2 regions of the Lysinibacillus sp. NPDC056232 genome follow, and region 2 is predicted to be linked to the other one. Evidence: riboswitches for the same ligand, from Rfam matches in the RefSeq annotation. Region 2 holds a riboswitch; the other holds the start of a gene.
The links. A riboswitch is a leader RNA that binds a small molecule or an ion and turns the genes downstream of it on or off. The one in region 2 is predicted to bind magnesium.
Positions count from the first base shown of each region.

Region 1: linked by a shared signal. The riboswitch ahead of mgtE (magnesium transporter) and the one ahead of ACFCYJ_RS10120 (MgtC/SapB family protein) in region 2 are both predicted to bind magnesium.

Region 1 is NZ_JBHJTF010000017.1:27-16,163, forward strand. Features, by position in the region: partial or broken gene ACFCYJ_RS13785 (HD-GYP domain-containing protein) at 1-544, opposite strand, end outside; gene ACFCYJ_RS13790 (AcpB/EbpR/MafR family transcriptional regulator) at 701-2,176, shown strand; M-box (ykoK) riboswitch at 2,483-2,648, shown strand; gene mgtE (magnesium transporter) at 2,902-4,260, shown strand; partial or broken gene ACFCYJ_RS13800 (nucleotidyltransferase domain-containing protein) at 4,926-5,228, shown strand; gene ACFCYJ_RS13805 (Ger(x)C family spore germination protein) at 5,327-6,484, opposite strand; gene ACFCYJ_RS13810 (alpha/beta hydrolase) at 6,759-7,781, opposite strand; gene ACFCYJ_RS13815 (hypothetical protein) at 8,068-8,256, opposite strand; gene ACFCYJ_RS13820 (hypothetical protein) at 9,378-9,980, opposite strand; gene ACFCYJ_RS13825 (hypothetical protein) at 10,026-10,538, opposite strand; partial or broken gene ACFCYJ_RS13830 (ATP-binding cassette domain-containing protein) at 10,994-11,221, opposite strand; gene ACFCYJ_RS13835 (GntR family transcriptional regulator) at 11,226-11,597, opposite strand; gene ACFCYJ_RS13840 (hypothetical protein) at 11,750-11,923, shown strand; gene ACFCYJ_RS13845 (hypothetical protein) at 12,390-12,551, opposite strand; gene ACFCYJ_RS13850 (helix-turn-helix transcriptional regulator) at 12,964-13,674, shown strand; gene ACFCYJ_RS13855 (DUF2626 family protein) at 13,794-14,036, shown strand; gene ACFCYJ_RS13860 (hypothetical protein) at 14,242-14,526, shown strand; gene ACFCYJ_RS13865 (MBL fold metallo-hydrolase) at 14,538-15,182, opposite strand; gene ACFCYJ_RS13870 (DUF2759 domain-containing protein) at 15,351-15,530, shown strand; gene ACFCYJ_RS13875 (LTA synthase family protein) at 15,888-16,137, opposite strand, start outside.
Region 2 is NZ_JBHJTF010000010.1:73,564-89,700, forward strand. Features, by position in the region: gene ACFCYJ_RS10115 (magnesium transporter CorA family protein) at 17-946, opposite strand; M-box (ykoK) riboswitch at 1,194-1,368, opposite strand; M-box (ykoK) riboswitch at 2,141-2,314, shown strand; gene ACFCYJ_RS10120 (MgtC/SapB family protein) at 2,686-3,390, shown strand; gene ACFCYJ_RS10125 (magnesium transporter) at 3,409-4,182, shown strand; gene hpaB (4-hydroxyphenylacetate 3-monooxygenase, oxygenase component) at 4,271-5,707, opposite strand; gene ACFCYJ_RS10135 (hypothetical protein) at 6,053-6,241, shown strand; gene recD2 (SF1B family DNA helicase RecD2) at 6,373-8,805, opposite strand; gene hisA (phosphoribosylformimino-5-aminoimidazole carboxamide ribotide isomerase) at 9,028-9,795, shown strand; gene ACFCYJ_RS10150 (GTP pyrophosphokinase) at 10,016-10,759, shown strand; gene ACFCYJ_RS10155 (hypothetical protein) at 11,007-11,228, shown strand; gene ACFCYJ_RS10160 (tetratricopeptide repeat protein) at 11,639-12,298, opposite strand; gene mnmA (tRNA 2-thiouridine(34) synthase MnmA) at 12,381-13,505, opposite strand; gene ACFCYJ_RS10170 (cysteine desulfurase family protein) at 13,562-14,707, opposite strand; gene cymR (cysteine metabolism transcriptional regulator CymR) at 14,787-15,206, opposite strand; gene ACFCYJ_RS10180 (replication-associated recombination protein A) at 15,431-16,137, shown strand, end outside.

The DNA of each region.
Region 1 (16,137 bases), on a different contig from region 2:
ACGAAGAATATATTTTTCGGAAGGTTTTTACTAATTCGGGATCGAATTGATTTCCCTTCCTTTCAATAATTCGATTATATGCTTCTTTTGGATCTATTGCTTTTCGATACGACCTCGTAGAAGTCATTGAATCAAATGCATCTGCAATAGAGACAATTCTTGCACTTAAAGGTATCTCGCTTCTTTTTAAACCATCAGGATACCCACTACCATTCCACTTTTCATGGTGTGAACGAATAATAGAAAAGTCGACATCGATGGAAGGAAACATTTTTAATAAATCTACGCCTATTTGAGGGTGCGTCTTTATCACATCATATTCTTTTTGAGTGAGAGGATAGGTTGTTTTATTTAATATTTCATTTGGAATCCCTATTTTACCTATATCATGTAGTAAACATGAATTAAAAAGTTTGTTAAGGGCATCTTGATCATATCGTTTTGTTTCTTTAGCTAAAATCGTGGCATATACAGCCACCCTTTCACTATGTTCCTTTGTATATGTATCCTGTAACCTTAAAAGATCTTTTATCAAGATATTCATCAAGATATTCATCTCCTTTAACTATTTAAATATAAAAAAATGTTATCAAACCCAAACCAATATTTCATTTCAAAAAATACCTCACAATCGGAATAATTTGAAATGTACCAAATGAATTTTGTTAACTAAGGAAGGAATACAATAGTGCGCTTACTTTTGAATAAAAACTTACTCAGACAACTACAATTTTTAGAGAAATTATATGAAAGGGATGGATGGATTACTTTGAGTGTGATAGCTCAAACACTCAATTGCTCTGAAAGAGTTCTACGTGATGACATTAAGTTAATAAATACAGAATTTAAACCCTTTCAAATTCAAACATCTCAAAATGGTGTTATGCTTACCTATCCAAATCATTATTCTGCAGATTTTATTTATCAAAAGGTATTATCTTTAAGTCCAGAATTTTTGTTCCTCGAACGCATATTTTTTGAAGAGAAATACGACATTGAAACCATAGCAAATGAGTTATTTCTAAGCTCTTCCACTATGAGACGGATTATTGCTAAATTGAATACTTTTTTAAATAAGTATGAAATACAAATCGTAACAAACCCTTGTAAAATAATTGGGAACGAACAAAATATTAGATCTATTATGGTTCATTTTTTTTATGAGAAGTATGGTGTAACTTATACCCCATTTGAAGACACACAAATCAAAGTATTGGATAAATTATTCCTCCATGTAATGCAAGCAAATCATATTCAACCTAATTTCCCAGACTTAATTAGAATTAAAAATTGGACAATGGTAAATGTGATTCGATTAAAGAATCATCACAAGAAAATTGTTCCAGAACATTTTCCAAATCATTTAGATCTAAGCATTTTTGATAACACATTGTTTTGTGAATGGTTTAAAGACACTTTTAATCTTGAATTTAACAAAGAAACTGTTCAACAGCTCTTTTCTGCTTTACTTAATAATCAATATGCCTTCAACTACGAAACATTAGAAAGAATGATTCAACAAAAAATAAATAAAGCATGGATAATTGTCCCTAAAATCGACTCTTTTTTGCATTGTCTCGCAACCAAATTAAATATACCCATTCAAAATAAAGAAAAAGAAAAGATAATTTTGGAATTATATAATTTGCAAACCATGAATTATGGTCGAAGTTTTATTTTAAATGATAAAAGACGTTTATTTTCAGAACGTTTTTCTCATGAATTTTCATACTTTGTATTGTTTTTAAAAGAGGAGCTAACGAAATTTCAATTTCATAAGGAATTTAAATGGACTTCGAATTTTTTTACGGAAACGTTATACATATTGATTATAAATTGGGGACACTTATTGAGTGCATTAAAAAGTAAAGTTCCGATACTTCATGTAGGAATATTTTGTGATGCAGACATAGAACACACTGAGTTCATACAAAATATAATGGTATATCAATTTGGACATTTAATTAAGCCATTTATAATTGAGGAATTAAATCTAAGTACTTTCAGAGAGGTTTCCAAAAATTATGACTTAATTATCACGAATATTTCAGGGTTAAAGGATATATCCGCTCCTATAATTTGCGTTAATACAATTCCTTTGTCACATGATCTGAATAAAGTACAAAAAGAAATTTTCACTTTAATTCATTTGAAACTTTCTAAAGAGTTTGAATAAGTAAGTGATTTAAGAGTTCCTTTTGTGTAATGTAAGCCAACAAAGGAACTTATTGATTTATTTTTCATTTAATCAGAGTTACAGAAATCAGCAATTCTAACATCTGATAGCTAAAAAAATCCTGTGATATACAGAATCTTTTCGTGTTTAGCAGACGGTATATATTTAAATAGGAGACAAAGTCATAAAAAAATGAATCAAATTCAATAGCTACTTAAGACAGAGATACTAATGTGTCAAAATATTAAATCATTTATAAAAACATTGACTTTTCAAAGATATTCTTATAGAGTGAAATTTCAAACAAAACATCCTCGTTAGGTGAGGCTCCTGTGTAGGAGATATGCTACTGCCCAAAAATGTCGAAAGACGCCAATGGGTCAACAGAAACCATCGACATAAGGTGGTTTTTAATGTAGCTGGCTTTGTCCTATGCCACACAGTGCTAAAGCTCTACGAATGGAGGAGCACATTTGCTACATTTATTTGTAGTGCAATCAATGTACGTTTATAGTACCGTGTAAACACCTTCATTCGTTATGAAGGTGTTTTATTTTTCTGTGAGGTGAGGAAAATGGATGACTATTCAGAACCAAACTCGAAATGTTATAAAAATGAACTAAATACAAAGAATATTTATGAGGAATTTTAAATTATCTTTCTTAACTATTGCTTTATCGTTGAGAGGAATTTTGTTTTTGTTTCTCAATTAAGGAGTGGTTAAAATGATTAAAAACATGACAGAAAACCAAATAACTCTTCAAATTTTCAAGTCATTAAAAGAAGGGAAACAGAAAGAATTTCAAGCAACATTAAAGGAACTCCAACCTTATGATATTGCACGGATTTTTGAGGGGTTACCAGAAAAACATCATACACGTTTCTTATTGTTTCTTACTTCTGTACAAATCGCTGAACTCATTCAAGAGCTTGAAAAGGTACTCCAATTAAAAGTTCTTAATAAATTAGGGATTGAAAAATCAGGACAGGTAATGAATTTAATGGATAATGATGATTTAGCTTCATTATTAGAAAACCTATCTCCTGATAAAATTGAAGAACTTCTTTCAGGTATGAAACAAGAAGAATCAAAAATTGTTCAAAATATCATGAACTACCCCCCTGAAACTGCAGGACGAATAATGACAAACCGTTTTGTGTGGATTCCTCAACACTTTACTATTCGAGAATCAATTGATAAACTCAAAATTTTTGCAGAGTTCTCAGAAACGATTAACTATTTATATGTAATTGATAATGATAAAAAATTAGTAGGTGTTGTATCCTATCGGGATTTAATCATAAGTAATGAATTTGAAAAAATTCAGGATATTATGTATAGCAGAGTAATCTCCGTTTCTGCTGAAACGGATCAGGAAGAAGTTGCTCGTGCAATAGAACGTTATGATTTTTTATCAATTCCTGTTGTAGAAAAAAATAATGAATTAGTAGGAATTGTAACAGTTGACGATATTATTGACGTTGTTATAAAGGAGGCAAACGAAGATATTGAAAAACTTTCGGCATCTGGTAAAGCCATTGATTTTGACACGAAGGCACACGTAGCTGCGTATCGCCGACTTCCCTGGCTTATCTTACTTTTATTTATCGGATTAGTTTCAGGAACCATTATTAGCGGTTTCGAAGAAACATTATCCAAAGTTGTCGCTCTTGCCTTCTTTATGCCTATGATTGCTGGGATGACTGGAAATACAGGCACTCAATCGTTAGCTGTTGTTGTAAGAGGTCTAATCACTACAGATACAAATAAAAGAGTAGTTTTTAAACTTATTATTAGGGAACTTAAAGTTGGACTGATTATAGGCATTACCTGTGGAATCTTAATCTCGATTATAGCCTATATTTGGCAAGGAAATCCGATTTTAGGTTTAGTTGTTGGTAGTTCATTAGTTGTGACTCTAATTATTGGGACTTTAGCCGGGACCATTATCCCACTAATATTATATAAATTCAACATCGATCCGGCAGTGGCCTCGGGTCCATTAATTACAACACTAAATGATATACTATCCTTACTTATTTACTTTGGCATTGCAACAATGTTTATTTCAAAATTGATGTAGAAAATTCACTGCTCTCCTGGTGGTATTCTTTAAGCTTTATCAAGATTTGTTAAGCAAATGGGTGACTATAACTCAAAAAGGACTGCCTAGCTTCAAGAACCTTAAATAGAATAGCGCTTGATTTTCAACAATCAAGCACTATTTTTGAATAAACCTTAGATTTAAAACGACTTTATTGTTATTAGTGAAGTATCTTATATTGAAAATTAAACTACTATATTTTAACCCCGTCCTAAAATTAGAACGGGGTTATACATGTTTTTTAGGTTTTTAAATAACTTTATTGTCTTTTTACATAAAGGACATTTAAAAAGTAACTCACAAAAAAATTTCATGAATTTTGAACAAGTAAAGAATAAAAAGAAAGTGTTAACTGAAAAATCAATAAATGTAATTTATACGTCAAGTGGCAATGTCAACAGCTTTCGGTGTAAGATGCAAAACGTAAATAGAGGGATTTTCCATCAAAATAACCTTGTGATTTCAAAGTTATTGTTAAATGTCTTTTTAAAAAGATTCCTTTGTAGGCGTTGGGTACACCAAAGGTATTAATTGAAAGAATATACTAAAAAGTCAATGTTCAAACTAAATTACGTCTTTAATGAAACCTATTAATCCTATTCCGACTGTCTCCAAAACCATACTAAAACCTGCCCCCAAAAGATATGGCAGAAGTCTATTTGCAAAACCCGAAAATTGAAGCTATAATCCTGGCAGGATCGATTTCAAGAAACTTACAGGATGAAAATTCGGACATTGAATTGCATATTTTGTGGTCAACACCACCAGAAGAGGAAGATCGAAAGTTCCCCCATTCAAAAGGTTGATGGAAACATTTTGGCATATCATCCGTATGAAGAGGAAGAGGGTCTGTCCTATCTAACGGGAGATGGGATTAAATTAGAAATAAGCAACTTTTTAACCATAACAGTTGAACGTTTATCTCAGATGTATTGGATAAGTACGAAAATTTAACCAAAAAGGGTTATCAACTATAAATAAGTGATAGTCTTATATACAAATGACTAGGTAATCACATTTTTTTGTGAGCCTGGTCATTTTGTATTTATTCTTTAATTGTTGTTTCAAATGTTTTTCTACCTGATTTTATTTTATCAACTTGAACATTTATTTTTTTAATTGATTCTTTAGTCAAGGGGATTTTCCCGTTATTCTCCAATGCTTTCCATGCTTTTACGTTGTTTCGATAAAGGTATTCGGATAAACGATAAATATCAACGTCTAACTTCAATCCTGCTTCGTAGGTTGCCTTTATTTCCTCTTTAACTTTCTTAATAACTTCCTTACGTATTTCATTTTCTGTTGCCTTACTTTTGAAACCATTAAGTATAACATCGACTTTAATATCAACCTTAAACTGTACTTGATTGCCTTTAATAATTGGTTTAACATCAAAATATTTTTTTTCAATATCTACTGTTAAACTTTTATTACTGTCTAATTTAAAGGTTAAGTCTCCTCTATTCTTTTTATTCTGCATCCAGTTAACACCTCTTGCGGTATCACCTTTAATTACCCCCCTAAATCCATCTTTTGAAAGTATTCCTATCCCCTTAATTGTAGTCTCTTTTGAAGGGTGCTCTTTTGTTGTCTCCCAATTTTCATCAATTGAAACCAAAGGTAAACTAACTTCATGACTAGGTTCATTTAAACCAATAACAAGATTCCTTAAGCTAACGGGTTCTGTAAATACTTCTAATTTCCGGATGTTTAATGGATGACTTAATTTAGAATCAATTAATGGTTTATTTAAAATAGGTGTTATCAAAAGAATTTCTTCTAGAGAGTCTTGGGTAAAGTGAACATTTATCTGATATCTTGTTTCTCTAAATCGCGAAAAAGTATCGAAAACTGAAATAACTTCCTCGTGTTTTAAAGCCTCTTCTGTAAATATCAGATAGGTCATATGTCCCCAAAATACTTCTTGATCAATGGAGCGATATAATTCATAAATAGCTTCTTCCATAGTTTCCCCTTTAGCATATCCAATCTCTGCAGGTGCTTCACGAGCATAAGGTGTTTCAGATTTTGCTATGTCTTTAAAGTTAATTAATTGTAGATAAACTTCATATTGATTGTCTTTAAAATCCACCCCGACCCCATTAACATAGTACATTCTTTGGGGTTCTATCTCATCCCAACATCCAGATAGAAGAGGGAGTGTTACGGTTAATATAAAAAAGCCCTTAATTATCCTATTCATTTCTCTCCACCTTAAATATCAATACATATTTTATTTAGTTTGGCAAAAATGAAGAGAATTATAAATAAAAGGGTCTTTTTAAAAATTTTAAGGGAAAGTTCAGTAGATGATTTAAAAAATAAGGTTTTAAGGAAAAGTTATTTTCTAAAAAGAAAAAACCGATTACCTATATGGAAATCGGTTTTAGGTTAGGATATTGATTCAAATTATTAAAAATAAGAAATAATTGGTAAGTGAACTTTTATTCGGGGATAGAAATACTATGTTTATTGGTCTATTTCCCACTATGTTTTTTCAAGAAGGCAATCGTTTTCCCTAGTGTTTGTTCAGCGTGTGTAGTAGTAAAATCAAATTGATACTCATGACCTAGGTCAGTATTTGTTCCGTCAAATAAAACACTTTCTACTTCTACACCATTCATTTTGAGAACATCTATAAGCTCTGTTGATTGCGGGGCTAGTGGATCTGCATCTCCAACTGTCAAAAAGGTAGGTGGGTAATTAGGTGTTACATGTTTAACTGTAGACATCTCATCTAGTCTAGAGAAGGACTTGAAATCTTTTTTTCCTGTATATGCCCAAAATACTGACTGGATACCTTTTTTTATTATTGGAGATGACTGAGCACCTATTTTATCCATGTTATAAACTCCACAGAATAAAAGAGCACCTTTTAACTGTTTTTTATCAACAGTAGGTTGAATATCCATTGATTTTGCTAGAGCTTCATTAGTTATTATCGCAATAGTTTGACTGGCAATTTGAGCCCCTGCTGAATCACCGCCAATAAATAAATGATTCATATTGCCGCCATATTTCGAAACATTGTCCTGTATATATTTAAGAGCTTGGTTAGTTTGTATGATTGGCCCCGGATATTTTTGTCCCGGTGCAATAGCATAGTTTATATTTGCTACAACATATCCTTCATTGGCTAATGCCATTCCATATTCTTGCGTTTGTTCCTTACTACCTGATACAAATGCACCGCCATGTATCCACATGATAACAGGGAGTTCTCCCTTAATATTTTTCGGATAATAAATATCTAAAAGACTATTCTCAACTCCATGTTTATCGTAAATAATATCTTTTTCAACATGGACTTGCCTTTTTATTGTTTCAATATCCTTAGGGGATGCAAAAGAATCAGCTTCAAAAAGCTGCTTGATTATAAAGGTATTAAGTACAGGTGTAAACTGACCAATTATAAATATAAGCAATATAGGAATGACAATAATATAAACTGGAATCATCCATCGTTTTTTTTTCTTATAAAAACTTTTTTTAGTTTTCAAATTGAATTACCCTTACCTCATTACGTATTTATATGAAATTCACTTGACGGAAAAAGAAGAGGGGGGATGCCTACGTTATGCAAAAAGAAAGACCAGCGTTCTTTATACTCTGATTTTCCTCCCACTACAAGATTTATCTAATAAGATGAATGATGAATATTGTTAGTCTAGTTTAGACATTATTGAACTTCATACAAATGTATTATATCAGATTTCGACCCTCAACCAATAGAAGAGAATATTATGTATGTGGAATAGCAATGTAGAGTACCTGGGCTTTTTGTGTTTATTCATCATACTGTCTATATTTTGTATGAAGCTCCTTAGATGCTTCATCGATAGGATTCTTCTCAGAAACGTCTTCAGTATAAGCATTTACAGTTTTTTCTTTAGCTTCTTTTTGCTCACTAGCTGGAGCTTCTTCATTATATGAAGCTTCCTCCTCACTACATGCAGTTAGTGTTAATATCGACAATACCCCTATTTAAAATATTTTCTTCATTGTATAACCTCCTTTGGAATTATCATTTAAAAAACAGACAAATGTAATTAGTTATCTATTCTGCTATCCGTACTGGGGTGTTTATTTGTATTTATTACTTCCTCAAAATCTGCTTTAATTTCCTCAATTGTATAGTAGAGGACAACTTTTAAAGAGTTCAGTATCGATTTATTACTTGTTGGAATGGTAGGAGTAAATTAACCGCTATAAATGCTCGGAGTTATGTGAAAATCTAGTTTAGTCAATGAGCAATATATAGCGGTTGTATATCGCAACCCAATTTTGAGCCAATTGTTAACTGAGCCAGTGAGCCACTTTACACTACCTGTCTTTTCCAGAAGAACACCTCGGCTTTATTTGGAGTGGCGGGCATGATACCCTTGTACGGGCGTTAAATTACTGATACTACGCCTTTAAAGTGCGAATTATGCCCGCAGAGGCTCCATGTAAAGCCCACCGAAAAATGTGCTATGACATTTAACTTGTCCACTGAAATGGATTGCCTGTTCAATTGCGAAGTGGCTCAATTTTCATTTGCGAAATACAAGCGGTTGAAGGTTCTTACAGTTTAAGTATGTTTATATCAAATTTAATTATACGTAAGGAGGAAATACAATTGACTCATTTTAAATATATGGAGAAACTACTTTTTATGTAGGGATGATGTTCTAGTGCCTTTTTACAATTGGTAAGAGTAGCATTCATTTTACCTTATTCTAAAATCGATTCAATATAAGTTTCCCCAATTAGGTACTTAAAAGCAGTACTATGGAAACCGGCACGTATTTGGCTTCGGAAAATAGAAGGAAATACGGTACCATTAGGATTTTGAACTGTCAGTTGCTCCAGTTAAAGGTTATAGTGACAAATGGATATTCACTATTTCTATTTATATGTCTTTCATTTTATTCTAAAACGCAAGGAACAAAAAAACAGAAAATTCAATTAAAAATTATACGACGTTAATGATATTTTATTTGTTATGCTAATAGAAAAATCCCCTCCAAATAGGACATGTAATTGACTATAATTATAGTCTTTTTTACACTGTCTACTTAAAGGGGATAATACTAGGACTTCAAAAGTCCTTAGCCCTATTTTTCTCTTAAATATAGACCCTCAGTTGAACTGATCGTCTCAATGAGTTTTCTATATTTCTTATCTTGAACAAATACAGAAACAATTAATTCATTTACCCATGCAATAATCTTTAATTCTGGTAAATAAATTATAGTTTGCTCGTACCCTCTTAGACTTAATTTTAAGTAATTACTTAATTCTTTTGGAGATATAATTTGAATAAAAGGATGGTCTTTCGTTTCTAGAAGATAATCTTTTTCTTCATTTGTGAAGAAATCTGGTACCTCTCTTAGTGAAAAGTAATAAGAACTTTGTACCCACAAAGAGCTATAACATGATAAGATAGTTAAAGTGTCTATAAATTTTTTTTCGACTTCAAAAAATTCTTTTGGTGTTTGATCATTTTGACTAAAACAAAAGTCAAGAGGAGCAAACCATTCCATCGATTTATCAATAATCATTGGAAAACGATCTATTATCAGAAAATTTTCTGGGTACTTAGTGTAAATCTCTTCTTCTTTTTCGAGAAATCCTGTAATATCAAAATTAATAGAAAGATTAAAAGAATCAAACATTTTTTTAATCTTTCTATTTTGATTAAAAAACATTTCACTCACCTAAATAAACACCCCTTTTAAGATAATAACATATATTAGGTATTTTTATTTAGATATAATCCTCCCTTTTTCATCCAGGGAAGCAACTCTATTACCTTTATCATCTTTAAGTTTCCATTTTCTACCGCCATGACCCGCAGTATCTTTATCTATTTCCCAGCCTGTCTTAGGATCTTTATATGCGGTTTTCCCACCTACTTTTTGAGAAAACTTACCCATATCAATAGAACCATCACTATCTAAAATCTTTTTAGGTATCGCTCGATAAGCTGTATCAATTTCGTTAGTTAGAGTCGGCTGATTCATCCATAAAAGAAATACACTACCTGTAGCAGCAGTTGCACCTATTGTTGCCCAGACTATGTCAGAAATAGCTATTGCCGGTACAGCAAACCAGATGAATTTTGGTTGTACTTCCAAATCTTCTGCTTCAACAATTTCTCCGTTAATTACCAAATTTTCATTTTTGGAATAATTAGAAGCAGCTAAAGAATTAGTTGGAATTGCTATATTAACTAGTAAAAGCAAGACTAATAAACCAGATATTATTTTTTTCATTTTTGTGATTCTCCTTTTCAAAGTTAATTTATAATTTTCGGTTCGTAAGATCATTTGGTAATTCATCTGCTTTGAGTAACTTATCATATTTTCAAAAATAAATAAGATATCGTACACTTTTTGGAACTAATAATCAATCTGATGCACCGAAATAATAGGCCTTTAGTAAAAGTTACTCACATTTCCGCTCAATAATTGTTTGAAAATTTTGTATATTACCATCCCTCTTCTAGTTCATTCGAATATGACCGCTCTATTCGTTATTTCCTAGTATAGATAGGAACCTGTCGCAAGAAAAGCCCTTTTCTTAAATTAAAAATTTGCTATAAAATTTCCTATCAAACATGTTTTTTGCTATACAAATGTGGATAACATGCTAATTTCCCCTAACGGTTCATTCAGGAATATAAACTAAGTCAGTAATTTTCTCTCTATAATTACTACCTTATATTCACTTCTTTAATTACTTTTTCATGTGTTTTGTAGTCCAACCCAAAAACTTTAACTTCCCCAGTATCTGGCTTCAATAAATTCATTATCATTTTTATTGTTGTCAATTTTCCGGCACCATTTGCCCCGACAAATCCTGTTATGTACCCTTTCTTCACCTGTAAGTCAAGATTTTCAATAGAAAAACCTTTAAATTTTTTGCTTATATTACTTATTTCAATGACATTTTCCATTGCTTCACTCCTCATTTAAAATACTCAATAATTCTTGCAATTCATTAAGTGACATTCCTATTTCTCTGCTATTTTTGATGACTGCACTCAACTGCTCTTCAATGACTTTTAGTTTTTTCTCTTTGATTACCTCTAAATTTTGCTCCGCAATAAAAGAGCCCTTACCTACAATGGAATAAATAAAGCCCGCCTTCTCTAATTCTTCATAAGCACGTTTGGTTGTGATCACACTAATCTGTAAATCCTTTGCTAATTGGCGCATAGAGGGTAATGCTGTCCCTTCCAAGAGGTCACCTGTTAAAATCAATGACTTAATTTGATTTGTAATTTGTTCATAGATTGGTTCCTTTGAACTATTCGAAATAATGATTTGCATGTTAATCCCTCTTCTTCATTTGTTGATTGAGAAAATAATAATCAATTATGCCTCGGCATAATTGCGTCCGGAATCGGCTTTGTACTTAGGCCAGCAAATGTTTTCTGTGCGAAAGCGCAGTGCTAACGTAGCGGCAGCAACAAATGTTTTTTGTGCGAAAGCGCAGTACTAACGTAGCGACAGCAAAAGGTTTTGTCTGTGCGAAAGCGAAGCGTCAGCAAAAGGGTTTTATCTGCGCGAAAGCAAAGCGTCAGCGGCAACAACACGAGGGCCGACACGATGTCGGTCATTTCGGTATGCCACAGGACGTGGCGTTCTTAGACTGAGTTCCTCTATTTCAGCGGGTGTGTTTAGACTACCGCTAAAAGAAGTTAAACCTCTCAATACAACACAATATATATATACTTTATACACATTTTACACATTGCAAAATACATTGCAACTATTTTATTTTACGAGAGGAGTTGAGCTAACTATTTTTAAGATCAAGGAGTAAAGTAGTAGTGCAATTGTTAGTTTTATCAATAGATATAACTCAATCAAATGATTATGATTATTAACATTCCAATACATGTAAAACCTGCTTACCGCTCGCTCGTTTCATTCATTGCAATAATTAATACACTTAATCGATTAGTCTGTACAGTGACCTCAAATAAAATGACATGACGATTTATCTCTATCGACAATGATGGATATGGAGAGTATAAGAATGTTGAATTACCGGATTTTTACACAAAAAATACAAGGCACCTAATTAAAGGACCTTGTAGACTCTAAATAAAAACTATTTCAATTATCAACTATCACTGAAAACCAAACCCGATATTTTCCGGCTTTAAAAGCAAAAATTCCCCAAATTAATAAAGTAGCGAGTACAAAAGCTAGCGTACATCTTGCAGCTTCTGGAATATGATCATTATTTTCATCTTTAATATTCTTATCTATACTCATCTCCCCCTTAATTCAAATATATTACAATATCCTATGCAAGACTTAGAAAAATAGTAAAAGCTGCTTATTTATTTCAAAATTCTGTATATTAAAATCCCTCTTCTAGTTCATTCGAATATATCTGCTCTATTCGTTATTTCCTAGTAAAGAAAGGAAGCAGTCACGAGAAAAGCCCTTTTCTTAAAATAAAAATTTGCTATAAATTTTCCTATCAAACATGTTTATTGCTATAAAAATGTGATTAACGTGCAAATTTCCACTAATAATGAACAGTATCTTATGAAAAAGTTAATATTTATGCCTAAAGGAACTGTATCTTTTTCAATAATACAATATAATAGAAACAACATGGTTTTTTTCCTAACACTTGGTAAAAGAAATAACATTCAAAAATTACATAGAGGTGAAGCAAATGATCCATCCATTAAAAATTACTAGTACATTAGCCGATGAAACTAGATACTCTATTTATGAGTACATCCTGCAAGAGAAGAAAACTGTAACGGTTCAAAACATCGCTGATAAATTCGGCATACATCCAAACGTTGCACGTCTACACTTAACAAAGCTATCAGAAATCAATATCATCACAGCTGATTTTGCTAAAACTGGGAAAGGTGGCAGACCTGGTCGTGTTTATAAGGCCTCAGATAAAGGTGTTTCATTAACGTTCCCGAGACGTGATGAGGATCGACTATTAAAATGGTCAATCCAATTAATTCAAGAGTTCGGACCATCTGCACTGGAAAGATGCCAAGACATAAGTTACCAAGACGGTTATCAGCAAATGAAGAATTATGTCAATGCTGAGTTACAATTAAATAATACCCTTTCATTCGAACGAAAGCTTCAGCTATTAACTGACAATGCAGCATTAATTGGCTATATCCCGCAAGTACAACAAACAGAGCACGTTAAAAGAGTGACGTTCTCCATTTTTAATTGTCCATTCCAGGAGCAGCTTTCTACTCATTCAGAAATTGTTTGTTCTTTACATGAATCTTATTTAAAAGGTCAGGTAGATGCGTTATTTTCGAGCAATGATTTTGTACAAATTGATAGCATGATACATAATTGCGATTTATGTAAATATGAAATAAACGTGACAGAAATCGATAACTAACTTTTAAAATCCAATTGTTTGTCACAAAGAAGAAGAAGTTCCAGTTTACAGATACCTTTCATATCATTTATAATGAGTAAGAGATTATTGTGTCGTGGGCAAAAGGAGGGGAAATCTTCATGGATAATATGTATAAAGTTATGGCATTCTGGACAGGTATTTTTGCAGTCATGTTCTACCTTGGTGGTATGAACGAAGTATCGCTATTATTCGTAGGTAATACAGGTTTATTCTTATTATTAGGCTTCTTGAACCTTTCAGAACGTATGTACATGTACATTTTCGGAGCATATTTAACTGTATTCTTTGCTGGCTTCACGTACTATACAACATTCATTCACGTACCTGGTGTCGGTCATTAATACAAAAAACGCGTGTCTCACCAAATGTGAGACATGCTTTTTTTATGTAAATTTATTCACATCATTTATCAAGGCATAGTAAAATCCCCCTTTGCAATTACATGGTTAGATTTTGGTTTATTTTATCTATCCAACAAATTGCAAGGGGGATTTTTGTATTTTATGAAGTTAATTTAGGTTTTAATCCAACACGAAGCTCTGTAAGTTGATTGGAGTGGAGGCTGGGCGACTCCTTGGGGATCAAGCAATAGAGGGACGAAGGCTAAAAACCATCACGTTCTGTGATAACGCCTTCGTGACCAACAACATGTTGGCCCAAGCGGCTCATTGGACGCCCCAGGAAGCTTTGCTCTGTGCGAAAGCAAAGCGGCAGCAACAAATGTTTTATCTGTGCGAAAGCGAAGCGACAGCAACAAATGTTTTCTGTAGCGAAAGCAAAGCGGCAGCTACAAAGCGCCAGCCGGAACGGAAATCAACCCACACGCTATGATGAAGAGCACCTTAAAAACCATTCAAGAAAGGATTTGTCTCCATTTCTGCACCGACTGTTGTATAATTACCATGACCAGGGTAGATAATAGTATCTTCAGGTAATGACAATAGCTTATCATGAATAGATGCAAGTAATATTTTTGTTGAGCCTCCTAGTAAATCTGTACGACCTACACCTTGCTCAAAGAGTGTATCTCCAACAATAGCGAAGCCATCATTTTCAAATATATATGAAATACTACCCGGTGAATGTCCTGGCGTAAAAATAGCTTTAAAACCAAAATCGCTTATTTCAAATAATTGTTCTTTTTTAATTATATTTTCTTCAGCCGGTGTGCCGACTATATAATCTGGTAATGCTGCATATTTACTAGAGCCATTTTTTGTTGGATCTCCTAACCAGCTTACTTCTTTTTCATGAATCCATAATGGTACATTAAAAGCTTCGCGGACAGCATCTACGGCACCGATATGATCGAAATGCGCATGTGTTAAGAAAATGGCCAATGGTTTTAGGCCGTTACTACGTATTGCCTTGATAATTCGATCCGCTTCTTCTCCTGGATCAAAAATTATGCATTCCTTATTTTTATTCGATACGATATAACAATTCGTTTGGACAGGTCCAAGTGAATAACTTCGTACGTTCATCATTGCTATCACCTCAATTACAATTATACAGCCTTTACCACCATTTGACGATAAATGTTCATAGTTTAAGCTATTTTAGTTCTCGACAAAAACAGGTAGAACGTTTACAATTAAGGAGGAATATTGTTGACGACATTCATTTTCTGATGTCGAAAGGAGTGTCAATTTTTAATGAACTTATTAATGGTTATTTTTGGTCTAGTAGCAATTTTAGCTGTAGTTGGTACATTCCAAGCACTTAAAGAGAAGAACCTTTTAAGCGTTGTTTTCAACTTATTAAGTGCGGTAGTATTCGGTTGGTTCGTAATTATGACTGTAATTCATAGCGGATACCCTCCAACATTACACTAAAATTCAGAGAAAAAAGAGCTGTCTCCATCACGAGACTGCTCTTTTTTCTCTCTTTTATATATTTATTTCCTATTTGAACTGTTCTTTTTGACCTTTCGAGCAGTCTAACACTTACTCTAAGCTGTTTATTTGGCTTCCTATACGCCCCTATTAAAGTTTAAAAGAAGCTCTTCTATACTCTTTTGTAATATGTGGTAAATAGCTCGTCACTTCTGCTAAACAGGCTAGTAAACGTTTAACTTCTTTCAGCAAGTGTTTTATGTAACGAAAGCGGAGCGACAGCTACAATTATGCCGAGGCATAATTGATTGTACAACAAAAAAGAGATCTCATTAAACATGAGATCTCTCTTTTTGTTTACTTAACTGCCCCTTGCTTCAAATTCCCTGTCTTTTGGTCATAGAAGCGGAGTAAATCACCGTTAATGATGGTATCAGAATTTTCTAGTTCTTTCGTAGCCCGATCAGCGTATGGCTGACATGGCTCACCATCAATTTCTTCACCAGTTGCTTTGTCATAGCAAGCTTCACCAGCATATACATATTTATCTGTTACAAAACGACCGTCACGGAACACAATGAAATCTTCATGCTCTGGTGAGAATAGG
Region 2 (16,137 bases):
TTCCTCACTTTCTCTTCTAAAATAGCCGTTTTTTATAAAATACCCAACCTGTCAACAAGCTAATGACTGCAGAGATTGACATTAGTACTGCTAATGCATATGCACCATCTTGCTTCGGTAATGGGAAATTCATCCCATAAATTGTTGCGACCATCGTCGGAAACGTCAAGATAATCGTAAATGCAGTTAAAACTTTCACTACAACACTGAGGTTAATTTCAATCGCAGCAGAATATGCATCCATCATATTACCTAAATTTTCGTTGTAAATTTTTGATGTATCAAGAGCTTGCTGCATCTCATTAAGAGTGTCTTGCATCCGTTTTTCATCTTCTTCATTCATTTCTAGTACTCTTGACAATTTCCTCATCATTACAAGATTTACTGTTAACGCCTTTATGAAATAAACAAGGCTCTTATTTATATTGAGTAAAGTATACACTTCACTGTTCTTGATCGATTTTTGTATTAATTTTTCAGATACAATAACTTTTTGATTAATATCGTCAAGGCTTCGTAAACAATAACGGGCCGAAATAAGCAACAATTGTAAAATAAAAGATACGTTTATATTGTTATTAAAATTCTTATCGAGAATTTTGCTAAATTCCTGTAAAATCGGATGATTAACGCGACAAATTATTACAATTACTTCACTTGTTTGAATAATACCGATTGGAATTGTCCTATATGGTATAGTTTCACCATTTGGCATTTTTAAGGGTACATTGACAATCAGTAATAAATCATTTCCGCTTTTTTCTATTCGTGATCGTTCATCAATATCAAGGGAGTCACTAATAAAGTCAGTTGGTACTCCAAGTCGATTAGCAACATACTGTATATCCTCTTCGGATGGTTCAGTGAGATATACACAGCTACCCTGAACGATCTTAGGCTGTTCTTCCAGTAGCCCTTCTTTGCTTCTTTTATAGATTTTAAGCATTGAATCGCCCTCCTAATCTGCTGAATTAAAACAGATTTAAGTTTTTTACTCCTACTATCTTCATCGGTCGGACTCGGACTCTCCATTTTGACCCCCTCCTTTCTAAAAATGAACTCTTTTACCCCTGCTAAAAGGATTTAATCGATATGGCATTATGCAATAAGGATCTTTTTGGAAATTAAAAAACCCTCTAGGAGTCCTAGAGGGTTTAAAAAGTGCACAAAAATAAGCAGCACAAAAAAGCACTTTCGATTCCCCCTAGTCGAGTTTTAGCACTATACACCGTAAAGAGATGAATTTATCTCTTAGCCACCTTATGAAAAGCCTTAATCCGGCAATTCCTGTTCTACCCATGGGCATCTTTCGATATTTCTGGGCAGTGGCCTATGTTTGTATAGGAGCCTCACCTAACGAGGTTTTATTTAATTTCTTCGCAATCGTAAGCCGTATTTTTTGATTTGTCAAGAGTCAAAAAATTTTTTTTAGGTTTTTTTATTACGAATTCCCGTGCGAAATAAGAAATAAACGGAGTAGAAATTTGCGGTTGTTTACGAAAAAAATTTTCTCAAACAAAACAGATAAAGAGCTTTCGTAATACTTTACTCTAATCAATTATGCCTCGGCATAATCTCGTAGCTCACATATTACCAAAAAGATTCCAGTAAACTTTGCTCCGTAACGAAAGTAGAGAGACAAAAAGCAATTGCTCCTCTCCACTCTATGTATTTTCATCGATTTTTGTATTGATCCTATTTAGATTTTTTGTTCAGCAGTTTTAAATAAAAAAACTTACGTATTCTGAAAAGGGCTTAACAACTGTTACAGAGGCTATTGATTATCGTAAATTACAAATTTATAAATTTTAAATTCGAAAAATCTCTACCCCACAATTTGATTAAGTAAAAATTGTAAGCATAAAAATATGGCTCATCAAATAGAGGATTTACAAGACCCTGGAGCGAGCCAGTAGGCGAGGGAAGGGTAAAGAGGAATTACGTCTCTGTGATACGCATTCGTAGCCAATATCATTTTGCCCCAAGTGGCTAATCGGACCCCCAGACGGAACAGAAATCCTCCCATGTTATGATGATGCACCGAAAATACACTATTTCCCTGATACCATTTTTTAAGGTTTTTTCTTTTGAACAGTTGTTGACAACCAAAATTATTCGGAGTACAATTCACTTGAAAACTATATGTCCTCGTTAGGTGAGGCTCCTATGCAAACATAGGCCACTGCCCAGAAATATCGAAAGATACCCATGGGTAGAACAGGAATTGCCGAATTAAGGCTTTTCTTAAGGTGGCTAAGAAATGATGTCATTTCTTTACGGTGTATAGTGCTAAAACTCGATTAAGGGGAAACGAACGTACTTTTTTTGTTTTTTTGTGCGCTTTTCACCCCCTCTAAATCGTTAGAGGGGGTTTTATTTTATTTGACTATAAAAGGGGGAACATGTGATGGATAGTTATTCGATATGGCATTTCATATTTTTAAATAATTCGAATATGGCAAAAGGCAGCGTTTTTGCGTTCAGTCCGCATATGTCCCTTACTTCAAAAACCCAATTATGAATTTTTTCGCAAATTGGCGTTTACCAAGATAGGTTTATTTGATGTGTACGTCGAACAAGATACATTCTAAGCAAGAAGCTCCCTTTTTTACGGGAGCTTTTTTATATTATTTTTATTTTAGTGGCATTCTATAAAAAGAACTGAAGAGGTGATTGACGATGATAATGACAGTAGAAATGATAATCAAGTTAAGCCTAGCTTTACTATTCGGATTATTGATTGGGATTGATAGACAGATTAAACAAAAACAACTTGGCATGAGACCTAGTATGGTCATCTGTATTGCCAGCTGTTTATTAACCATTGTCTCCATAGAAGCATTCGGAAAATTTGGAGGTGCCAATCATCCGAATATGGATCCGATGAGACTTGCTGCGCAGATTGTAAGTGGAGTTGGTTTCATTGGTGCTGGTGTTATTTTACGAAGAAGTAACGAGGTGATTTCTGGTCTTACTTCCGCTGCGCTAATCTGGTCAGCTTCTGCCCTTGGAATTTCTATCGGGGCGGGGTTTTATATAGAGGCAACATGTGCTGTCATCCTTTTGATAGTGGCAGTCAACATTGTGCCCTTTTTTATTAAAACATTAGGTTTATCAACACTTAACCGACAGGATATTTCATTAAAGATTATCGTGGAATCGAATTATCGTATGACAGAATTAATTAAAATGATTAAGCATAGAGGGCAAAATGGATCTTCCAAAAAATACGAGTATAAAATTCGGCATTTCAAGCTCAAAGATATTGATAACGATCACCAATTAATTGACTTAATTCTTTCGGTACCAGAAGACCAATATACGACGGAGATTTATTATTATGTCAAAAAGATTGATCACGTCCTGAGTGTCGAAATTGAGAATTTGTAATAGAAAGGAGCGTCAATAATGATTAGACTACATCAATATAAATATAAAGAAGAGTACACATACTACATGTTGCAATCTTTAAAGTCTGGAAAAAAAGATTCTTTTCGAAAGGATTTTCTAGATTTACACCCTATGGATCAAGCAACATTTTTTATAGAACTTAGTGAGGAAAGACGCTTCACAATTTATTCATTTTTAACTCCTTGTGAATTTGGAGAAATTTTTAGCGAGTTAGAACCATCTTTGCAGAAAAAATGTATTTTGGAGCTTGACCGTCCATTTGCAGTGGAGATGTTAAATGAATTACCTTCAGATGACGCTACCGATTTTTTGGGGCTACTATCATATAAAGAAGCTGATTATTATTTAGCGCAAATGGAAAAAGATGAAGCCGATGATATTAAGCAATTACTTCAATACAAAAAAGGGTCAGTGGGAGCCTTGATGACAACAGACGTAGTAATAGTTGCAAAAGATGATTTAGTAATTGATGTGTTTGAACGTCTAAAGCATAGCGAAGTAGATGCAGAAACTTTTTATTACTTATACGTTACAGATTCCAATAAACAATTGCTTGGTGTCATATCATTACGAGAGCTTATCATTTCCCCATCAGAGAGTCGAATGGGTGAAATTATGAACTCTGGAATCATTTCAGTGACTGCCAACACAAACCAATCTGAGGTCTTCCAAATCATACGCAAATATGGTCTTTTAGCAGTCCCTGTTGTAACAGAGAACTTTGAACTCCTTGGAATCGTTACTTTTGATGATGTGCTGACTAATCTATAAAGCTATTGATATTGTATATTTTTCACAGCAACTCATATCATAGAGAAGTAACTGTTTAAATTAGTTTTAAACAGTTACTTCCTCGAAACTAATTATTATTTTTTAAAAAGCTTTCTACTCTATTCACTAATTCTTCCCTATTGTAAGAATTATAAAGCGCGCTAGCTAAACGGACTGGGTCCCCAAAGAAAAAGCGCTCATACAGTGTTTGTCTTGTACCGAAGCTACTCATCGTTAAATCCCAAGCTAGGCGGAATTTTTTGACGCGCTCCTCTCCACCATCTTGAAAAGACTGTAGATAGTGCTCAAGGTCGCCGTCATCCGCAGTAAATGCTTTTTCACTTGGAATGGACATTAGTCCACTTGCGCCAAGTAGCTGGATAATTTCTGTAAAGGTCGGATACACTTTAGGGAAAACCTGAATAGCTACTTGTACTGTTGGAAGGTCAGGTCTTATAAAACCAAAAGCATCTTTTTTTGCTTCTATTTCAGACTTTAACAGTAAGGCTTTCATCGTTTCTAATGTCACGATGATATCAACTACCTTTTGCTGTACATGTTGGTATTCGCCGATATTTATCGTATTTATAATTGACTGTACAACACCTAAGACAAATTCAGTTTTGGCAATTTGTCGTGTAAGAACTTGGTGTAAACCATGTGTTTGAAAACCACTTACGTTCAAAAAGTTATTGGCAACTTCCACATTCTCATAATAAAAGACGCGTTCCCACGGTACTACAACATTATCAAATACAACGATTGCATCCATTTCCTCGTAACGACTACTTAATGGATAATCAAAAGCCGATTCTCCTCCGACAAATGATTGCCTACATAAAAACTTTAAACCTTTTGTATTACTTGGTATTGAGAAAGAATAGCCTTTTCCTTCATCAAAACCATTTGTTGATATAACAAGGAGTTCATCTGTAATTCCTCCCTGTGTCGCTAGTAATCTCGCACCTTTAATGACTAACCCCTCGCTCGTTTTATCGACAATCTTAGCTGCAATTGTAACCTCTTCATCTTCAAAATAAAATTTTTGACGGTTTACTTGTGGCTCGATAAATGTATGTGTCATAGTCAAATCATTCTCTCGAGCATACTCATAAAATTTTAACAAATGCTGAGGGAAACAATTTGGCTTATCTTTCAAATATTCTGCAACCGATGCTAGAGCCATTAATGTCGTATTCATGTAATCCGGGCTTCTCCCCATAAGGCCATTATTGGATAATGCCCACTCACGTATTGCATTACGTCTTTTCACGAGATCTTCGACTGTCACCGCTTGAAGGAAAGACATACCTACACGGTTATTACTCGTTGGTGAAACATATGTCATCTTTTCAACCAATGCCTCTTCATTTTGTAAATCAAAAAGCCTTGCCTGACTCTGCATTACTCCCTTAAATGCTGGATGCTCCGACACCTTCCCTGTGACAACTTTCCCATCAATTGAAATATATGTTTGTAAAGCGTCAATACGGTCGATATATTGCTTTCCTGTAATTACTGGCATGCAGTCACCCCTAAACGTTACAAATGTTTTTTATACTTATTTAGTATATGACATTCCCTAAAATAGGTTCCGCTTCAGCAAGCTGTATTATAGCAACCCCTCATAATTTACAAACTGTACTACTTTATAAATACAGTTAAAAACTGCCTTCATTGCACGATTTTTCAGTTATTTTAGAGAAAAACGGTTTCAATCAGCACTTTTTTAACAAGTTCATTTTTGCGACACATTCACAAAAAAGTCTCCTTCGACTAGTACAGAATTTCTAGATTTTTTATTTATGCAGGTGTAAGATAGCTTCGAAACTAAAAACGAAAACATCTTTTTTATTAAAGGAGAATATATATGAATAAACAAATCATCTCGTACGTGGCGCAAATGGAAGCTGCTTTAATGAGCAAAATGGAGGACCATAATGAAGAAAATCTTTTATTTTCTATTGCTTCAGATATGATCGCCAAAGAAAAAGATCAATTTAAAAATGTGTGCCAAGCATATGAAGTAGTTAAACATCACTTAGTTGGCATTCACTAATCAAAAAGGTCGCACAACAAAACCCGATCAATTCGAATTGATCGGGTTTTGTATTTTACTGTGCATATGGTAGGACCATTTGGTCGAATGTTGTTATTGATTACTTTTTCTGCCCCTCATACTATCCTCTTTTACTTATCTAAGTAATCATATGGCGAGATACCGTCCATTCCAATCAATGGATGGATATATGATTCCGTTTCTACCGTTAGCTTGAAATCAATGGCTTGTTTTTCATTTTGTAAATCTTCGTTTAATGGAATCGTTTCTAATTCTACAATTTCCTCTGCAATATCCATTGGATTGAGCCTTGCACGTAGAGACGTGAAGCGCTGTAAATCATCCGTACGCTGCAAACCATCAGCTAGCACATCAGGCTCACCACATAAAATTAAGAAATTTTTTGCACGCGTAATACCTGTATATAACAAATTACGACGCAACATTTTAGAATAGCCTCGTACGACCGGCATAATAACCGTTTGGAACTCAGAGCCTTGCGATTTATGAATAGAACAACAGTAGGCAAGTGTCAATTGATTGAGGTCAGTACGTTGATAAGTTACTTCAATACCGTCGAATGATACAACAAGCAAATCTTGTTTCTCAATTGTTTCCTTTGCCTTAATAATACTGATTACCTCACCCATATCACCATTAAAAACATTACTTTCTGGTTGATTGACAAGTTGTAAGACTTTATCCTTTATACGATATGTGACATCCCCAAAGACGAGCTCTTTTCTAGTACCAGTATCGTTTGGATTAATAAGCTCCTGGATCATTTTATTTAAATTATCTATTCCTGCTGGACCTTTGTACATTGGTGCTAGCACTTGGATATTTCGAATTTCTTGCCCTTTCGTAACCGCACTTTTCACAACCTGTGTGACAACGTTTGCTACTTGATCTGATGAGGCTTTAATAAATGAACGATCAGACGTTTTTAACGTTAAGTCATTTGTGATATTACCACGTTTAATTTGGTGAGCAAGTTCAATAATAGTTGAGCCCTCTGCTTGTCGATAAACCTCTGTTAATTCCACAGTAGGTATTTGCCCGGAAGCCAACAAATCCTTTAACACCTGTCCTGGTCCTACTGGCGGAAGTTGATCTTGATCGCCAACAAATACAACTTGTACATCCTCATGCAAGGATTTTAATAATTGATGTGCGAGCCAAGTATCGACCATCGACATTTCGTCTACAATAATGAGTTTTCCTGTAACTTCACGCTCAGTTTCTTCCTCTTTTTCCTGACCAGTAAAACCTAGCAATCGATGAATTGTCATTGCGGGAAGCTCTGTTGATTCCGATAAACGCTTGGCCGCACGTCCTGTTGGAGCACATAAAATAATCGGAAATGGCTCTTCTTTTTGTGCATATTCCTTCGGGTTTAATGATAGTCCGTGTAGCTTTGCATACACTTCTACTACACCCCGAACAACAGTTGTTTTACCTGTACCAGGTCCACCAGTTAAAATCATAACGGCTGAGTTTAGCGCTTGTTGAATAGCATTCGCTTGTGTTTCAGCATATGTGACATTGAGCAGCTCTTCTGTTTCACCTATCGCTTTACGTATTTCGTCCTTACTAAAATGTTCAGCTTTCTTGTTACGTTCGATTAAACCTACTATTTTTGATGCAATTCCTACTTCTGAGAAATATAGAGATGGCAAATAGAGTCTCGTTTCTTCCCCGCAAATCTTACTTTCCTCTCGCAATTCGATGCAAGCTTTAGAAATAATTTCAAAGGGAATTTCCTCTCGTTGGCTTTGCTCAAGCATATCTTTTACAAGTGGTAAAACATTTTCTGCATCTAAATACACATGCCCATCCGATAATGCTGCAGTATTGAGAGTATGTAGAATCGCCGCCTTAATACGGTCTGAATGATTGCCGGTAATACCCAATTTAGAACCTAGTTCATCCGCACGAAAGAAACCTACACCTTCTACATCTTCAATTAGGCGATATGGATTTTCAGTTAATAATTCAATTGCCTCTGTGCGATATGTTTGGTAAATTTTCATGCCGAGCTGTGGTCCGAAACCCCATTCATTAAGTTGAATCATCACACGTTCTAAGCCTAGATTTTGTTCAATCGTACGATGGATAACCTCTTTTTTTTCAGCAGATAAACGAGGTACAGCATCAAGCGCATTTGGGTCCTCTAAAATAAGACGTAACGCATTTGCGCCTAGTTTCTCTACGATTGTTTCAGCGGTTTTTCTTCCGATTCCAACAAACAAATCACTCGATAAGTAATGAATAATTCCTTGCTCTGTTGCTGGCACTTCCTTTGTAAATGTCTCAATTTGAAATTGCACACCATATTTTGGATGTTGTTTCAATAACCCTGTAAAACGATATTGTTCATCCATTTGTAGCGGCGGAAAATATCCAACAACTATTATTTCTTTATCTTCATACTGTAAGTTGGTCTCTTGAATTTTCACACGAACTATCGAATACATATTTTGCGCATTATGGAAGATAGAGACGATTGGACGTCCGAGTATAAAAAATTTATTTAGTTCAAATAAATCAAGATTATCTGCCATTTTCGGTCGTCCTTTCCCGTTCATTTCAATCATTATATTTTACCACACCGTAACTTGAAAAATCGTTTAAAAAGAGAATTCACTAAATTTTTGTAGCTGCCGTATCACTTTTGCTACGAAAACACTGAAAGAATATTTCGATAACTGATAATTCACAGTTATTATCAACCTTTCCATGCTATGATATAGGTGAATTTATTGTACGGAAGGATTGTGAAGCTAATGGAATTTAGACCTTGCATCGATTTACACGATGGCAAAGTAAAACAAATTGTTGGCAGCACACTAGGTCATAACGATCAAGAAGTTATCGAGAACTATATTTCAAATCATGACTCTAGTTATTATGCAAAAATGTTTGCCAAGGATCAATTAACAGGTGGTCACGTCATTATGCTAGGTGATGGAAACGAAGAGGCCGCATTAGCAGCATTAGCAGCATATCCTCAAGGGTTGCAGGTAGGAGGCGGCATCACCTCAGAAAATGCAAAAAAATATATTGATGCAGGAGCTACTCATGTTATTGTTACATCATTTATTTTCTATGATGGTAAGCTCCATTTAGATCGTCTCAAACAATTAGTACAGAATATTGGTAAAGAGCATCTTGTCATTGATTTAAGCTGCCGTATGCGCGATGGAAAATGGTTTGTTGTTACTGATAAATGGACAAAGTTTAGTGATTTTGAAGTAAATGCTGAGTCTATTGTATTTATCGAAAATTTCTGTGATGAGCTACTTATTCACGCTGTTGATGTGGAAGGAAAAAAAGGTGGTATACAGGAAAGCCTAGTGCATGATTTAGCCTCTTGGACAACGATTCCAACAACATATGCTGGTGGCGTTCGATCTTTAGACGACTTAAAGAAATTTAAAAATATCGCAAATGGTAGACTTCACGTTACAATCGGTAGCGCTCTTTCAATTTTTGGTGGAGATTTGCATTATTCAGACGTAGTGGATTATTGCAAACAAGGCGGGGTATTGTGAAGTCACTTTATAATATGGATTATATTTTTCCTTTTTATGAAACTAAATGCTGAAATTATCGTTTGATTTACTATAGGGACTAAACTCCCCTTTTTTTATTTGAACTAGATGAAACAATAACGCTATAAGATTCAGAGCACTTATTTCTATATAGTAGCTAGTTTTGAAAAGCTACTATTAGTTGTGTGCACATTTATTAATAGAAAGGATTTAATGAAGTATGAAAAATGAACTTGAAGCAACTACTATACAAACTTTACAAACAGAATTAACACGCTTCTTCTTAGCCTATAAATTTGCCTTGCAGGAAATTGAAACGAAAATAAATATTTTACAAGAAGAGTTTAAACTGATTCATGAATATAACCCGATAGAGCATTTATCAACTCGAGTAAAATCACCGAAAAGTATATTATTGAAGGTCAAGAAAAGGAACCTTAAGCCATCTATTGAAGCAATTCGTGAAAACATTCGTGATATCGCAGGCGTCCGAATTACATGCTCCTTTGTAGAAGATATATATAAAGTGAGTGCAATGTTACAGGCACAAAATGATATTGAAGTTGTGGAGGTAAAGGATTATATTGCATCCCCAAAGGGAAATGGCTATCAAAGCTTGCATCTTATAATAAAAATCCCCATTTTTATGTCTGATCGTATGGAGAAGGTATATGCCGAAATTCAAATTCGAACAATTGCAATGGACTTCTGGGCTAGCCTTGAACATAAAATCTATTACAAATACAACAAGGAAGTACCTGAACATATCCGTTTTGAATTGAAGGAGGCAGCCATTCAAGTAGCTGAACTCGATCGAAAAATGGAACGACTAAATGAAGAAATCAATATTTTAAAAGCGAACGAAGCAGAATCATCATTTTTAGAAACTACTCCAATTGCACATTTAGCACAATATATCTATCAACTACCATTTGATGATCCTTCCGAGGATGATGAAGATTAAAATAAATAAGGATGCTGAACTAGTTTCGGCATCCTTTTAGTTTGTTGAAATCCTATTACGTAAATGAATAGTATTACTCTTCGGCACAACGAGGGGTTGATTTCCGTTCCGGCTGGGCGCTTTGTAGCTGACGCTTTGCTTTCGCTACAGAAAACATTTGTTGTTGCTGTCGCTACGCTTTCGCACAGAGCAAAGCTTCCTGGGGGCGTCCGATGAGCCGCTTCGCTCCAGGGTCTCGGGCCAGCAGATGTCTTTTGCGCGAAAGCGTAGTGCTAACGAAGCGTCAGCAAAGTGTTTTTGTCTGTGCGAAAGCGTAGTGCAACGTAGCGACAGCAACAGCACGATGTTGGTCACGAAGGCGTTATCACAGGATGTGATGGTTTTAGTCTTCGTTCCTCTATTGCTGATCCCCAAGGAGTCGCCCAGCCGGAACGAAGATCAACCAATTCACCTAGCATGTATTATTTAGCATAGGATGTTATTTATAATAATACTACTTTTGCTTAGGAGTTGTTGATTTTTCACGGAGAGTGGCGACTCCTGCGGGATGAGCTTGCGCTGAAAGCCCTGCAGGAACGTAGTGACGAGGAGAATCAATTATGCCTCGGCATAATTGCGTCCGGAATCGGCTTTGTGCATGCACAAAGAACTCCTTTCCGATTCCGTGACATCCGCCGGAGGCTGTAACTTCTTCCAGCAGGTTATCCAAACACCTGTTGAAAGAAGTTACAGCCAAGCCCGCGGAAAGCGCCAACTCGGAGTGAAAATCAACCTTTGCTTATTGATACACTTTAATATATGTTCCCTTGTAGACAATTTGAAAGGATGCCAATGTAATTTTGGCATCCTTTCAGTATTTTTGAGAGCTTTTAAATTATATTAGTTAAATCGCTGTGCAATCATATCGTAAAGATAACGTGCTTGGTCGTATTCTGGCTGTAATGTAAATGCTTGTTTTAGGTGGTACATAGCGTTTTCTGTTTGCTCAGTAGATACCGCATATAATACACCTAAATTATAATGTGCATCTGCGTTATTCCAATCCTGTTCAATCAAATAATCTAATTCCCTTTTACCTTCTTCAAACATTTCTAATGCACATAGCACGATCGCATATGCTAGACGAATTTGTGTATCTTCTGGTGCAAGCTCTGAAGCTCGTTGTAAGTATGGCAGTGCAAGCTTCGAATTTTCCATTCGTTCAAAGCATTTGCCCATCATATAATACACATCTGCGCCTTCAATTTTATGTTTTAGTGCTTGCTCATAAAGCTTTACTGCTTCCGCATATCGTTCCGCATTATAATATAAATTTGCTAAACCATAATAAGCAGTTGCTGCTGTTTCATCGACAGTGATTGCTTTTTGAAAAAAGCGTTCTGCTCGTTCAGTATCCTCTAAGACTGCTAAGAGATTTCCGAAATTCACATAACCTATTGGGTTTTCAGGCTCTTCTTCAATCGCTTGTGTAAAAAGTTGTGCAGCATCCTCGTAGCGCTTTTCTTGAAACGCCTGAATGCCTTGCTCGTTAAAATCCATTGTTTTTCTTCACCTCTATGTAGCGAAAGACTGCCTAAATTCTATACGCTTTAGGAAAGAGTATAAGCAGTCTTTGCGCAAATTAACCTACATATGTTAGTTTTTCATTATTTTTAAAGACTTCGTCGATTGTACCGCCACCTACACATTCTTCACCGTCATATAGTACAACAGCTTGTCCAGGTGTAATCGCACGTACTGGCTCAGCAAACGTAATATGTGTACGTCCATCCGCTAAAATTTCCACTTCTACTGGTGTATCTGTTTGACGATAACGGAATTTTGCTGTGCATGAAAATTTCCCGGGCAATTTTTTTGTCGAAGTATAGTTCATTTTCACAGCAGTCAGTGAAGTTGAAAATAACGAATCATTATTGAAACCTTGTCCAACTAGTAACACATTGCGCTCCAAATCTTTCCCTAACACGAACCAAGGCTCCCCGTCACCACCAATTCCAAGACCATGACGTTGACCGAGTGTATAGTACATTAATCCGTCATGTTGGCCCATTACGACACCATCCATCGTCTCCATCTTACCTGGTTGAGCTGGTAAATATTGACTTAAAAATTCTTTGAAATTACGCTCTCCAATAAAGCAAATTCCTGTTGAATCTTTTTTCTTCGCTGTCGCTAACCCAGCTTCCTCCGCAATTTTACGGACTTCCTTTTTCTCAATATGTCCAATTGGGAACATTACATGCGACAATTGTTCCTGAGATAATTGGTTTAAGAAATACGTTTGATCTTTATTATTGTCTATGCCTCGAAGCATTTGAACTTCGCCATCGCCACTACGATCAACTCGAGCATAGTGACCCGTCGCTAAATAATCAGCTCCAAGATCCATCGCATGCTCTAAAAACGCTTTAAATTTAATTTCCTTATTACACATAACATCAGGATTTGGCGTGCGCCCTGCTTTATATTCTTCTAAAAAGTAGGTGAAAACCTTATCCCAATATTGCTTTTCAAAATTCACTGCATAGTACGGAATCCCGATTTGATTACATACTTTAATAACATCATCATAGTCTTCTGTAGCTGTACAAACGCCATTTTCGTCTGTATCATCCCAGTTTTTCATAAATATCCCGATTACTTCATATCCTTGTTGTTTTAGTAAATATGCAGCAACCGAAGAATCTACCCCACCTGACATGCCGACAACAACACGAATTTGTGAGGGGTCACGTGTTTCTTTCATTATGGTCACCTTTTCTTTTATCAAAATTCCATTACATGTACAATTTTTGCAAATTATTATTTTGCGAGTCTTTTCACAATCGCCGCAGTTTTTTCAGCAGCATGTTGTACGTCAGCTTCTATTAAACCTTGGCCGAAGCTAAAGCGGATCGAGTTACGTAATTCCTCTGTCCCTTGTCCAAACATCGCAACTAACACGTGTGATGGATCAATGGAGCCAGCAGTGCATGCAGAACCACTAGATACGCAAATACCTGCCATATCAAGATTTACAAGGAATGACTCTACTTCCATACCAGAAAAACTTACATTTAAAACGTGTGGGAGCGTATTTTCTAACTCTCCATTCACATGAAATGCTAAATTTTCCTTCGTGAAAACATCCAGCATAATTTGCTTAAAGCGATTGTATAGCACTCGCTTTTCTTCTCGCAACTCATTTGCAATTTGCACTGCAGTCGCAAAGCCAATCACTGCGGGCACATTTTCAGTACCTGCACGACGTTTTTTCTCATGTGCTCCACCTAATGCATAACTAGTAAATGGTGTCCCTGCTTTTTGGTATAGGAAACCAATACCTTTAGGCCCATTAATTTTATGTGCGGAAACACTTAGCAAATCAACCTGTAAATCAGCAACATTAATTGACTCTAAACCATATGCCTGTACAGCATCTGTATGGAAAACAGCTTTATGTTCGCGTAGCAAGTTACCAATTTCGGCAATCGGTTGAATTGTACCGACTTCATTATTACCGTACATAATCGTTACTAAAATTGTATCCTCACGCAATGCATTTCGCACGTCTTCTACAGAAACATGTCCCTTTTCATCCACCGGCAAATAGGTCACATTAAAGCCATCTCGCTCAAGCTTTTCACAAGTATGTAAAACCGCGTGATGTTCAATTTGTGTGGTAATGATATGCTTCCCTTCAGCAGCCCGTGCATAAACAGTGCCAAAAATAGCCGTATTATCCGCCTCTGTTCCGCCACTTGTTATAATAATTTCCCCTGGTTGAGCACCAATTGATTTGGCAAGTATTTCACGTGCATCATCTAAATATTTGCGCGCCTCTCGACCTATCCCATGAATACTTGATGCATTTCCATAAACTTGTTGCATTGCTGTAGTCATAGCGTTTATTACTTTGTCATTCATTGGTGAAGACGCAGCATGATCGAGATAAATATATGAATTCATGTTGAAAACTCCTTTGTACGAAAAGCGCTAAAGATTCGTCTCCATGCCACAGGGCAAGGAGCTGTGCTTTAGCCTAATTTTAAATATAGAACATATAGCCTTCCGCTACATTTTCCTCCGTATATTGTGCTAAATCCTCAATTGACGTTGTATCTAATACATTTTTCACCGCATCACGAATGCGGAGCCATAACTCTCGCTGAGGTGCTTCTTCATTTTCAATACCTTCTACTGGTTGAATTGGACCCTCTAACACACTAATAACATTAGCCGCCGAAATTTCACTTGGTGGATTTGCAAGCATATACCCACCATATGCACCGCGTACACTTTTCACTAAGCCAGAATTACGTAATGGTGAAACCAACTGCTCTAAGTATGCCTCAGAAAGCTCCTTTTCAGCAGCGATTTTGCGTAGTGGAATAGGTCCTTCCCCATAATGCTTTGCTAATTCAATCATAATCGTTAGACCATAACGGCCCTTTGTAGAAATTTTCATTTTATCACCCTCAAATAGTCTAGTCAAAAATACTACCAACAGTATAACATAATCTCCTCTCGCAAAACTCGGAAATACTCTCGGGAGGTTATGATATACTATTACTTGCGCCTTAGTATAGTTAGGCAAAATACTATGTAATGCTTCATTATAAGCACAAATAAACATTTAGCCCGCTAAAAAAAGTTGAAAATCAATGAAACAGTTGAAAGGGGGAATTTTCAATGCATAATGAACCACTCGCTTATCGCATGCGTCCTTTAACCCTTGATGAGATTGTAGGACACCAAGATTTTATCGGTCCTAATACCGCTCTTTATAAAATGATTCAAAATGAGCATGTTCCATCCATGCTGCTATTTGGTGAACCAGGTATCGGCAAAACGTCAATAGCGAATGCCATAGCAGGAAGCTCGAACCTTCCCTTTTTCGCGCTTAATGCTACTCGCGCAGGTAAAAAGGATGTTGAGGATATTGTACAGGAAGCTAGAATCTCAGGGAAAGTCCTCTTTTTTTTGGATGAAATTCATCGTTTTAACAAATTACAGCAGGATGCTTTGTTGCCACATGTAGAAAACGGCTCCATCGTGTTAATTGGAGCTACGACGGAAAATCCATACCATGATGTAAATCCCGCTATCCGCTCACGTTGCGGAGAAATATACCAACTTCAACGTTTAACGAAAGAAAATATAATCGAACTTATAAACAAAGCACTTTCTGATGATAAACGCGGACTAGGGAAACATCATTTTGTCTTAACAGATCATCAAATTGAACAAATTGCTGAAGCAGCTAATGGTGACGCTCGGAAGGCCTTAACTTTGCTTGAATCGATTTATTATGCAAGTGATGAAGTGGACGGTCGAACAGTTGCTGCTGATCATATCCTTAAGCATCTTATCGGTAGAATTGGTGTTTATGGTGATAA